Regions from separate parts of the Abyssicoccus albus genome, predicted to be linked through region 4. Evidence: riboswitches for the same ligand, from Rfam matches in the RefSeq annotation. Region 4 holds a riboswitch; each other region holds the start of a gene.

Region 1 (3,189 bases), on a different contig from region 4:
GAAAACGAATGTTGAAGGAAAGGTCGAAGGCAATGATCTTGAGATTTCAGGTATGTTAGACATTGATGGAAATATTACTGGTGAAAGATTAAAACTTTCGGGCTATTCAATGGTTGATGGCGATATAGAGGTTGATTATTTTGAGTGTAGTGGAAAAATTGAAAGCGAAGGTTTAATTAATGCAGATTCAGTAAATATAACATTGAGGAATCATTGTTCAGCACAAGAAATTGGTGGTAAAACAATTGCGATATTAGAAGATCAAAAAACTGAGAATAAAGGATTGTTCGCCTCTTTATTCACGGAAAATAGAAAGGGTACATTGAGTTGCAATTTAATTGAAGGTGATGAAATCCATTTAGAAAATGTGTTATGTGAAACGGTAAGAGGAAAGAACATCTCCATTGGAAAAGGTTGTATTATAGAGAAAGTAGAATATACAGATACGATCGAGATTATTGAAAATGCAAAGGTTAATGAACAAATAAAAATTTAAGTTATCGTAAATCACTTCTCAAAGTAGAGGAGTGATTTTTTAATTAAATGTATGTATTATATCTTCGGATGAGTAGGAGATACTAAATGTAGTATAAATTCAGATCCAACCATAGTAGCTTAAAGGGTGCTCCAAAATTAGGATATACTTTACGAGATCAAAATACTGATCCATTAATTAAAATAGCAATTATGCATGCACAATTTGAATCAATTCATCCATACTTAGATGGAAATGGAAGACTTGGTCGTATTTTAATTGTGTTAAATATGATAGCAGAAAGTGCAATTGATTCACCGATATTTTTTGTAAGTGAAGAACTAGAAAGAGAGAGAATACGATATTATAATTTACTCAATAGCGTAAGAAGTGAGAATCCAGATTGGTTTAAAATGTAGAAAATTTAATAAATAGTTATGTAACGAATATATCTTAATAAATAAATTAAGATATATTCTAAATAACTTTTTTAAAATTTTAATTATCTAACTGTTGCTGAATCATTTTAATTTCTGACTTGATTTCATCTTGGATGATTGGGTTGACTGGGCTAAGTGTAGTTAAGAGGTCAATGTGTTGTTGCAGCTCGCTTTTAATTTCGTTCAATTTCCCATATTTCAACATCGAAGCGGCGTAATGTGTTGGTGTGTATTCAGTCCAATACTTCAGTGACTCAATCAGTTCCTGCGTTGATAATTTGTTTGACATAACAATCTCTCCTCTATAATATGATACAAACAAAATAGCCCTCCTGAATTCAGAAGAGCTTCAACGAGACTTCTTATCATTCAGGCGTACCTGTTGGAATTAGCACATCGCTATCAAAAATAGCTGTTGCTGGAGTTTCATAGGGCCAAGTCCCTCCACTCACTCTATATAAGAGAACTATTTTATTTGATTCTATTATAACAAAGTTTATTCAAAATTCATATCTTAATTGATATAATATAGATATACGTTTTATATAAAAAGGAGTCAAATATTATGGGCAGAAGAATTATAGGTATTTTATTTACAATGATTGGTTTATTGCATTTTATTCGTGAACCTAATTTCAGAAAGATTATTCCGATGTACTTACCGTTTAAGAAAAGTTTAGTTTATATTTCCGGTGTCATCGAAATATTGATAGGGGTTATGTTGATCATCAAAAAGCCGTCACAATGGACAAAACGATTGATTAATCTATTTTTACTTGCTGTATTTCCAGCTAATATTTATATGGCTCGAAAAAAGCTTCCACTAGGAGATAAAACATTACCATCGTGGGCATTATACGCAAGATTACCGCTGCAGTTTGTGTTGATGTGGGTGATTAAGAGGTTGTAATAAAACCGAAGTATATTAAGTTTTTACTTCGGTTTTTATGTCTCAATATGTATTCAATTATTTAATTTGATAAAGTCATCTTTAGTTACAACAGATGGAGTAAAAGGTGTTAATTGTTTATTGAATGTTAGTGATTTAATTTTATCAATAAAGGATTGGATTGAATCGGTTGCTTTAATCGTTTCGAATTGACCAAAATCATATTGCCACCACTTTAATTCCATCAATTGTTCTATAATATGCTCATCAAATCGGTATTTTATTACACGCGCAGGTATTCCACCAACAATTGCATATGGAGGAACATCTTTTGTAATAACCGATTTAGCAGCAATAACAGCCCCGTCATGTATTGTGATTCCATCAGACGCAATTAATACGTCTTGCCCTATCCATACATCATTTCCAATGACTATGGGAGATTCTTCAATAAAAGGTGAAGGAGTCTGTTCAAAACGTGACTCATTATTGTTTAAATAATGACGTATTCCATTACTTTCACTTTCATAAGTAATCGATGATGAAGAAAAACGGTCTATTGGATGGTTTATACCCATTCGACTAACCGAATGCGCGATAGATGTGTACCTACCTACGATTGTGTTTAATGGTAATAAACTTCTTGTGTAGCTAAAGGCCCCCATTGTAAAGAAGTAGTTAGTGCCTCCAAATGTTGTATAAGGTTCTATAATAGCATGATCAGCAATATAGATTGGATCGTTTACGCGCATAATATGTCCACGGTCTGATATTTTCGTTGAAATATAATGATCGTCTAAAAATTGAAGTACATTATTTGTAGTGTAAACAGTTGAATGGTGATGTAGTTGTTGTAAGTGAATGTTATCAGTATAATAAACAATACCATTAATTGTTGATGTCATCATGTTTCTCCTTATGTTCCAAATATTGAATCAGTTTCATCCAGTGGTCAAAATTCTGAGAAGCACTATATTTTTTCTGTGTCAAAATGCAGTTTTCATAATATCGATTGCTTACCGAGTCATCGCTCAAAAAATTATGAACTACTTTATATAATTGTTCTTCATCGTTTAACGGAACTAAATTTCCATTGACATTATCTTTAATAATTTCATTAGGACCGTATTTAATATCATAGCTGATTACTGGTGTATTATGTCTATATGATTCAAGTAATACTAACGCAAACCCTTCTTCTTTACTCGTCAAAAGGAACAATCCACTATTTTGATAGGCTGAATTTAAATTATTTGAATACCCCTTAAGATGAATATAATCATTTGCATTTAAATCATTAATTAATTGCTTTAGTTCTTCTTCAACACCACCTAGACCTCCAAAACCATAAATATCTAGACTCACTAATGGAAACTCTTTTTTTA
Region 2 (3,189 bases), on a different contig from region 4:
TTCATAAGATGGTCTTGACGAGTAGATGGTTGTAACCGGATAGGCATCTTTCATTGTGACTGTTAATTTATTCGTTAGATTCATCGTGGGCTCCTTTGAGTGCAACTTCGTGTTCTGATTTAATTCGGTTTAGTAGGTCAGCATCTTGAATGAGTCGATATCCTACTTTGGATAATATTTTAGCCCCATTGATTAGGCCTTGATCTCCCTCTTGACTGATTGCGGCTTCTCTGAATTCATCGGTATGACCTACGAGCGTAGAAGGGCCGATTTTGATATGTGGGTGAATCGTCGGAATGATATGACTAACATTACCTGTATCTGTTGAGCCGTAACGTTCTTCAACGTCATCTATTGTAATTCCGAAAGTATTCGCCGCTTCTTTATAAAGCGCATCAAGTTGTGGTGTTCTAATGAACTCGTTCACACCGTTTTGTATAAACTCGAATTTCACTGATGTATTCGTAGCGAGTGCTGCGCCTTTTGCAATTTCTTTCACTCGATCGGTCAATGCATTGAGTGTTGTTCGCTTTCTAGAACGTGTATAAAATCTAGCATGTGTTTTCTCTGGAATAATATTGGCTGCATCTCCACCATTCAATATGACCCCATGAATCAAGTCGTTTGGTGCAGTATGTTGTCTAAGTAATGATATGCCGTTGTAAAATTGGATCATTGCATCGAGTGCACTTTGTCCATCGATAGAAGGATTTGCAGCGTGCTGTGATTTACCATGGAAGAACACATCGAATACATCGACAGCGAGTGTCGGCTGAGTCAGTGAATGCTCGTGACCTGGATGAGCCATTAATGCGACATCAGCTCGATTGAATAGTCCATCGTCTGCATATTTTGCTTTGGCACTGCCGTTTGGTCCTCCTTCTTCAGCAGGCGTACCGTAAACGATGACTGAACCACCAATTGAATCAATATGTTGCTTTAAGTTAATCGCTGCCAGTACACTCGTCACACCAATAATATTATGTCCACAAGCATGACCTAAGCCTGGTAATGCATCGTATTCAGCTAAATATCCAATCGTTGGTCCATCTTTGTCAGATTTATATGACGCAATAAACCCTGTTTCATAACCTGATATATTGCGCTCAACTGTAAAGTCATGTGATTTCAAAATGGTTGTAAGTACATCAGAGGCATAATATTCCTCATTACCAATTTCAGGGTGTGCGTGAATATCATGGCTGTATCGAATAAATTCATCGCGATGAGTTTCTATAAAGTCTGTAGTATGTGTCATGAAAAATCCTCCTTAAGTAATGAATTAAATAAAAAAAGAGTCTACCTAAGAAGATAGACTCTTTAAACGTCGTATTATCTCTCAGGATTTACCTGCAGGATTTAGCACCTAATTGAATAGGTTGCTGGGTTTCATCGGGCCAGTCCCTCCACCGCTCTGGATAATTTTTTATTTAATTATTTACTAATATAAATGCATCCGTTGTATTTGTCAAACTATTTTTTAAATAAAATCAATTTAATAAATTTTGATTATAAGTAAAATAAGATTTCATGTTCACTAAATATTGCTTAAAGTTATACTCCGTTACAATCAGGTCGCGATCATAGATATAATCGTAGCATTCTCTCATTCAACCCAGTGACTGCAGCGTGTATATCGAACAATTTTACAACGCTTGAACCAATGACTTTTTGTAGCATCACTTCAATGGCATAGATGTTTTCATCATTCGTTGGATAATAAGGATTTACCGAAATACCACCAAGCGATCCAACGGTAAGACCACTATCGACCGCAAGCGACGTTTCATGTAAGACACCAATTGCCATATTGACCATATCTGTCTTAATCGAATGATGATCTCCAAATTCTATATAATCATAAGGATGAAGGTTAATCTATTCAACACAGTTCAAAGCATAATATGTGAAGTGATGACTAAAATACTTCATAATATTAAAGGATGAAATAATTATAATTTAAAGGAGTATCAACATATGAACTATAACAATATAGAAGAACTTATTAACGACCGTCATTCGGTAAAGCAATTTGACCCAAATTATAAAATTCCACATGAAGAAATGGATGAAATGATTCAGCTCGCAACGAAAGCACCATCATCAGTCAATATGCAGCCATGGCGATTTGCAGTGGTAGAATCTGATGAAGCAAAAGCTAAATTACGACCTCTCATTCGATTTAACACACCACAAAACGATACATCGAGTGCGATGATCGTGATCTTCGGTGATTTACAATGCCTTGAGAACAGTGAACATATATACAGCAGTGCCGTTGAACACGGTATGATGCCAAAAGAAGTAAAAGAAAAGAACTTACCAATCATCCAAGGGATGTATAATCAATTACCACGACAAGCGATGAGTGACATCGTCAAAATTGACAGCACACTCGCAGCGATGCAATTGATGCTTATCGCTAGGACATATGGTTATGACACGAATCCAATCGGTGGGTTTGAACATGACAAAATTGGTGAAGCGCTCGGTTATCCATTAGATCGATACGTCCCTGTACTTATAATTGCCATCGGTAAAGCCGTCAAAGAAGGCCGTCCATCATACCGTATGTCAGTTGAACGTGTAGTAAATTATTTATAGTCAAAAGATAATCTGTGTAACATCAAACGAATGACGACTGATAAGGATGCTATTTACTGTAGCTTCAACATCGAATGATTAAAAATTTAAATAGTGGATATACAAACAATAAGAATGAAATTTATTCTTTGATTTAATACATTCGTTAAGGAGGCATACAAATGAATGCAAAAGACATCGCACAAAACGTCATCAAAGAACATCGAATCGGCGTCTTATCAACGTCAAAAGACGACAAACCAAATGCACGTTATATGGTATTTTATAACGATGGATTAGAGTTATATACGAAGACAAGTGATGAAACAAATAAAGTGGATGAAATTGAAGAGAATCCAAATGTTCATGTGTTATTAGGTTATAGTGAACCGAATAAGAAAGAATATATCGAAGTACGAGGAACAGCGAAAATCGTTGACGATGAGAAGACAATTGAATGGATTAAAGACGTTCAACAGAAGACACGTATTGAAGATTCAGCTACACTTCAAGTAATCCATATCAAGCCAGAACAAATGATTGTACACAGTCCTTCATTAGATCAACCTGAGGTTGTGACGGTGTAACTTACTACATTTAAAAAAA
Region 3 (3,189 bases), 140 kb from region 4:
AAATTCTAAAGTATATTCTTAAATATTTCAGGAGGAATTACATTATGAAACTTAAAAACGTATTATTAGTCGGCGGATTTGCATCAGCGTTATTATTAGGAGCTTGTAGTGAAGCTGAAGATTCTGCAGACGATGCTGGTGAAGCTGTAGATGATGCAACAAGCGGAGATGAGTCTACTGAAGAAGATGATGCAGGAGAAGAGTCAACAGAAGAATCTACTGATGATGATGCAGGAGAAGATTCTGCTGATGATGCTGATGATCAAGGAGAAGATTCTGCTGATGATGCTGATGATGCTGATGATCAAGGAGAAGATTCTACTGAAGAATAATATATAATTAAAGTTCTAAAAAAGCCAATTGCTAATGTTAGCAATTGGCTTTTTTATTGTATTTGTTTTATTAAGCTTTCTAATATTAAGAAATAATAAAAGGAATATTAAATAGTTACTTGATGATAGTTTCACACTATTATTACTTCAGTACAGACTTTAACTCTTCAACTTTGTTCGTTTGTTCCCATGGTAAGTTCAAATCATTACGACCAAAATGACCATATGCCGCTGTATCTTTGTAAATTGGTCTTCTCAAATCCAACATTTCAATAATTCCTGCTGTCCTTAAATCAAATGTATTTCTTACCGCTTCAACAAGCTCTTCTTCAGAATAATCACTTGTTCCAAAAGTATTAATCGATATACTCACGGGTGCGGCAACACCAATTGCATAAGCTAATTGTACTTCGCATTGCTCAGCAAGATGAGCAGCCACAATATTCTTTGCAACGTACCTTGCAGCATATGCTGCAGAACGGTCTACTTTCGTAGCATCTTTACCACTAAATGCACCACCACCGTGGCGTGCATATCCTCCATATGTGTCGACAATAATCTTACGTCCTGTCAGTCCAGCATCACCTTGTGGTCCTCCAATGACAAATCTTCCGGTAGGATTAATATAAATCTTTGTCTCATCATCTAGTAAATTTTGATCAACTACTTTATCAATGACTTCTTTTCTAATATCTTGTTGAATCTGTTCAAGCGTAATATCTTCCTTGTGTTGAGTCGAAATGACGATCGTATCAATACGTTGTACTTGATCATTTTCATCATATTCGACAGTCACTTGAGTCTTACCATCTGGTCTTAAATAATTTAATGTTTCATCTTTACGTACTTTAGAGAGTTGCTTCGATAATTTATGTGCTAAAGTAATCGGTAATGGCATCAGCTCTTCTGTTTCATTCGTTGCATAACCAAACATAAGCCCTTGATCCCCTGCACCGATTGACTCAATCGTTCCATCATAATCTTCATCTAAACGATCTTCATAACTCTTATTTACACCTTGAGCAATATCTGAAGATTGTTCATCGATTGCAGTCAGTACTGCCATTGTTTGATAATCATAACCATATTTAGCACGAGTATAACCGATATCTTTAACTGTATCCCTTACAATTTTTTGGATGTCGGCATATGCCTTAGTAGAAATCTCTCCTGTAATCAGAGCCATTCCTGTTGTCACTGTTGTCTCACAAGCTACGCGTGCATATGGATCTTTTGATAAAATATCATCTAATATTGCATCTGATATCTGATCTGCAATTTTATCCGGATGTCCTTCTGTTACTGATTCTGATGTAAATAACCTTCTCGTTGTCATAATTTTTCCTCCTATATTTAAGTGAATGAAGCCACCTAATAAGTTAATTCATACTAAATTACAAATAACATACTGTAAAAACACATCATGGAAATAAAAAAAGCCATACTCTAAAGAGCATGGCTAACCGTTCAATAACACTTATCGATCAAGGATTACATCCTTGCAAACGGTTGGCACCTTAATTCGATTGAATTGGTTGCCGGGCTTCATAGGGCCATGTCCCTCCACCTCTCTTGATAAGTTATATACTCATAGTATACAAAACCTTATTAATACAGTCAATATTTTATTTGATCTTATTAAATTTACAACTATACACATTTTGTCACAAATAAATATTTTGAACTAAATTTAAGTAAGCGTATACATTTTACTTAACATGACCATAAGTTATGTTATACTAATGCATGAAAATATATTTAGGAGGAGTCATAATGGTTCAAAACGAATCCACATCTATTCAAAATCTTTTAGACAAATCTTCAACAAAACAGCAACTCACTTCTGCACAACTTGTCGTTGAAAGTGTGAAACTTGGTGAAGGTGTTGTCACACCTCAAGGTGCTTTAAGTGTAACAACTGGTAAATATACTGGTCGTTCTCCTAAAGACAAATATATTGTTGAAGAGGAGTCTATTAAAGATAAAATTGATTGGGGTCCTGTCAATCAACCAATTTCGAAAGAAGTATTCCAAAAATTATATGGTAAAGTTTTAAATCACTTAAATGGACAAGAACAATTATACGTATTCAATGGATATGCTGGTGCTGACGAATCTACGCGTCTGCCTCTTCGTGTCATCAATGAATTTGCATGGCATAATATGTTTGCTAGAACAATGTTTATTCGCCCTGAAACAAAAGAAGAAGGTTTGAATATCAATCCAGAATTTACTATTGTGTCTGCTCCAAGCTTTAAAGCTGACCCTGAAGTAGACGGAACGGGTTCTGAAACGTTCATTATCGTTTCATTTGAAGAAAAAATTATTTTAATCGGTGGTACTGAGTACGCTGGTGAGATGAAAAAATCAATCTTCTCTATTATGAATTTCTTATTACCTGAAAAAGGCATTTTAAGCATGCATTGCTCAAGTAACGTTGGAGATGCTAATCGTACAGCATTATTCTTTGGATTATCAGGGACTGGTAAAACAACATTATCTGCAGATCCTAACCGTAAATTAATCGGAGATGATGAACATGGGTGGAGCGATGAAGGTGTTTTCAACATAGAAGGTGGTTGTTATGCTAAAACAATCGACTTGTCTCGTGAAAAAGAACCTCAAATTTATGATGCAATTCGTTTCGGTGCAGTATTAGAAAACGTTCCATTAGACGAAGAGAATTATCCTAAATATGATGACAAATCTTTAACTGAAAACACACGTGCTGCATATCCTTTATATAACATTGATAATACGAAGGATCCTTCAATCTCAGGTCATCCAACAACAATTATCTTCTTAACAGCAGACGCGTTTGGTGTGTTACCACCGATTTCGAAATTAACAAAAGATC
Region 4 (3,189 bases):
CATTTACTTTAGAAATTTTAAATGAAGGCGAACATATTTGGGGTATACAAGGGGCAACCTATACTTTAGGTTCGCTATTAGGTAGTATAATTTTAATTAAATTTAGTAAAAGTTTCAATCGACTTGGTGGTTATACGATTGTACTATCTGCTTTTATCATGTTTTTACTTACGATAGGTTATTCATTAAATAGTTTGGCAATTATAGCAATTATTATTTGTTTTATTGATGGCCCGGCATATCAAATTCGCGAGACTGTCCAAAAGTCTATTTTACAAACTGAGATTCCATTGGATATACAATCGAGTGTTTATTCAACAATTAATACTTTAATCTTTGGCAGTTATATCATTTGGTTGTTACTCGGTAGTTACATGGCAGATATATTTGGTGTTCAGTGGATATTTGTATTCGCTGCAATATTATATTTTTTAAGTACTGTCATTGCATTTACTTCTAACGAAATTAGAAGGTATAGAATACTTAATGAATAGAAAGATTATTATACGAAATGGAAACCGCAATTGATGTTTTATTAATTGCGGTTTTAACGTTTTATATTCCATTTTTTATCTTCTCAATCGCCTCAATATCTGCTGGGGCCCATTCTACTGAGTCCAACTCATCTCTAGACAACCACTTCATATCCTGATGCTCACGCAACACAATCGAATCACTCACCATCTCAGCATAATACGTCGTGAGTTCTATCGTCGCAAAATCATACTCATACACTGTTGTCACAATCTTATCCAACACATTAATCTCACAATCCATCTCTTCCATTAACTCCCGCTTCAACGCCGCTTCTGGCAATTCACCGTCTTCAATCTTCCCACCTGGAAACTCCCACATATTCGGTAAAGACTTCTCACCGTTTCGTTGTGCGCAGAGTATTTTCTCATCTTTTTCAATGACAGCGCCTACGACTTTTACATATTTCTTCATGATATACCCCCTTATTTGATCTTATTATATCAAAGAAATAGTTCATCTTGTACGTGTGTGATTGCGTAATTTCTTTTAGTAATTATGTGAATTCTAATTTATTAGAAAATATAAAATAGTTGTTGCATTCTAAAAACGATGGTGTTATCATTATAAACAACTTAATAAAACAACTCTTATCCAGAGTGGTGGAGGGATGTGCCCTTTGAAGCCCGGCAACCGTCTTAAATGACAAGGTGCCAATTCACAATAAGCTTAATGACTTATGAAGATGAGAGAAAGTATGATCGTATCGCTTTCTCTTTATATAAGAGAAAGCTTTTTTAGTTTACTTTCTCTTCCGCTTTACCTTGGCTTCCTTTTATTCTGCTAAACCGTTAATCCGTATATTCACTCTGGATGTGTATTGTTTATATTAGGTTCATCAATAATCTATTAAGTGAATTTGATCAAGAGGTAGGTGTCATATGATTGAGTTAAAAAATATATCCAAAGTGTTCAACGTCCGTGGTGAAGATATTACGGCGGTGCGTGATGTGAATTTGACGATTCGTGAGGGTTCTATCTTTGGGGTGATTGGTTTTTCTGGGGCTGGTAAGAGTACATTGATTCGAATGTTCAACCAGCTTGAATCCCCGTCGAGTGGTGAGGTCGTGATTGGTGATGATTCGATGTCGAAATTATCGCCTAAGGCGCTTCGTAAGAAGCGTGAGAAGGTATCGATGGTGTTCCAGCATTTCAATTTATTATGGTCTAGAACGGTATTACAGAATATTATGTATCCGTTAGAGATTGCTGGGGTGAACAAGAAAGAGGCTCGTGTGCGGGCACTTGAGCTTGTTGAGCGTGTTGGGTTGAGTGGTCGTGAGTCGTATTATCCGAGCCAATTATCTGGGGGTCAGAAACAACGTGTTGGGATTGCGCGTGCGCTGGCGAATGGTCCTTCGGTATTGCTTTGTGATGAGGCGACGAGTGCTCTAGATCCTAGGACGACGGATGAGATTCTTGATTTACTCGTTCGATTGAAAGAAGAGGAGCAGTTAACGATCGTGCTGATCACCCATGAGATGCACGTCATTCGTAAAATTTGTGACGAGGTGGCGGTGATGGAGCATGGTGAGATTATTGAAGTAGGTCCTGTGCGTGATGTGTTCGAATCGCCTAAACACGCTGTGACGAAGGAGTTCATCAAAGAAGATATCGATGATGATGGTGGTGTGATCGAGCAGTTAATCGATGAACAGATGTATCATATTTATCGGTTGAAGTTTATCGGAGAGTCGACGACAGAGCCGATCGTGAGTTATTTAACGAAGGCGTACGATATTGAGGTGAATATTTTGCAAGCAAATATGAAGTACGGTCGCGATGGGGCTTATGGTTCGTTGCTCGTTCAATTTTTACCACCTGGTGGCTTTGACTTCGAAGTCATTCGAAGAGATTTAAAATCACGTCATGTAGAAATCGAGGTGGTTATCGATGAATAAGAGTTTTAAAGATATTATTGTAGAAATTGTCACGATGCCAAATGTGAGATGGGATGATGTTTGGGTTGCTGTATATGAGACGTTATATATGACGGTCGTGTCGACATTTTTTGCGTTTATATTCGGTATTATCCTCGGATTGTTACTGTTCTTAACGTCGACAAGAGAAGATCGTGTTAGTCGAGTGTTCTATAGTATTGTTTCATTTATTGTGAACTTGTTTAGAGCGATTCCATTTATCATCTTAATCTTAATCTTGATACCATTTACGAGTTTATTACTCGGGACGATTAGTGGTCCAACAGGGGCTTTACCTGCGTTAATCATTGGCGCATCACCGTTCTATGCAAGACTGGTCGAGATTGCATTAAAAGAGATTGATAAAGGCGTTATAGAAGCGGCTGAGTCGATGGGTGCGACAACACGATCGATTATATGGAATGTCCTCATTCGTGAATCATTACCAGCGTTAATCTCTGGCATTACCGTCACAGCCATTGCCCTTGTCGGTTCGACAGCCGTTGCGGGTGTTATTGGCGCCGGTGGATTAGGAAATTTAGCATATTTAGTCGGATTTACAAGGAACCAAAACGACGTCATTTGGGTGTCGACGATTTTCATCTTGATCATCGTCTTTATCATTCAATGGACAGGAGACTTGTTAGCACGACGCGTCGATAAGAGGTAAGTTAGTAAGTAGTAAAGATATAGCATAAAATTTAATCATTATAAAAAATATTGGAGGCATTTGAAA

The links. A riboswitch is a leader RNA that binds a small molecule or an ion and turns the genes downstream of it on or off. The one in region 4 is predicted to bind S-adenosylmethionine.
Region 1: another riboswitch for S-adenosylmethionine. It lies ahead of EDD62_RS06740 (hypothetical protein); the one in region 4 lies ahead of EDD62_RS00695 (methionine ABC transporter ATP-binding protein).
Region 2: another riboswitch for S-adenosylmethionine. It lies ahead of EDD62_RS06630 (M20 family metallopeptidase); the one in region 4 lies ahead of EDD62_RS00695 (methionine ABC transporter ATP-binding protein).
Region 3: another riboswitch for S-adenosylmethionine. It lies ahead of metK (methionine adenosyltransferase); the one in region 4 lies ahead of EDD62_RS00695 (methionine ABC transporter ATP-binding protein).

The regions. Positions count from the first base shown of each region.
Region 1 covers NZ_RKRK01000003.1:311,552-314,740, reverse strand. Annotated here, with positions in the region: gene EDD62_RS06750 (hypothetical protein) at 1-496, shown strand, start outside; gene EDD62_RS06745 (Fic family protein) at 688-894, shown strand; gene EDD62_RS06740 (hypothetical protein) at 974-1,204, opposite strand; SAM riboswitch class I at 1,275-1,379, opposite strand; gene EDD62_RS06735 (DoxX family protein) at 1,481-1,825, shown strand; gene EDD62_RS06730 (CatB-related O-acetyltransferase) at 1,879-2,709, opposite strand; gene EDD62_RS06725 (glycosyltransferase) at 2,693-3,189, opposite strand, start outside.
Region 2 covers NZ_RKRK01000003.1:284,622-287,810, reverse strand. Annotated here, with positions in the region: gene ldmS (L-aspartate--L-methionine ligase LdmS) at 1-84, opposite strand, end outside; gene EDD62_RS06630 (M20 family metallopeptidase) at 68-1,258, opposite strand; SAM riboswitch class I at 1,330-1,425, opposite strand; gene EDD62_RS06625 (FAD-dependent oxidoreductase) at 1,582-1,854, opposite strand; gene EDD62_RS06620 (nitroreductase family protein) at 1,978-2,604, shown strand; gene EDD62_RS06615 (pyridoxamine 5'-phosphate oxidase family protein) at 2,766-3,170, shown strand.
Region 3 covers NZ_RKRK01000002.1:271,434-274,622, reverse strand. Annotated here, with positions in the region: gene EDD62_RS01390 (hypothetical protein) at 45-332, shown strand; gene metK (methionine adenosyltransferase) at 475-1,668, opposite strand; SAM riboswitch class I at 1,807-1,914, opposite strand; gene pckA (phosphoenolpyruvate carboxykinase (ATP)) at 2,106-3,189, shown strand, end outside.
Region 4 covers NZ_RKRK01000002.1:135,971-139,159, forward strand. Annotated here, with positions in the region: gene EDD62_RS00685 (MFS transporter) at 1-494, shown strand, start outside; gene EDD62_RS00690 ((deoxy)nucleoside triphosphate pyrophosphohydrolase) at 556-948, opposite strand; SAM riboswitch class I at 1,122-1,226, shown strand; gene EDD62_RS00695 (methionine ABC transporter ATP-binding protein) at 1,416-2,435, shown strand; gene EDD62_RS00700 (methionine ABC transporter permease) at 2,428-3,123, shown strand; gene EDD62_RS00705 (MetQ/NlpA family ABC transporter substrate-binding protein) at 3,189-3,189, shown strand, end outside.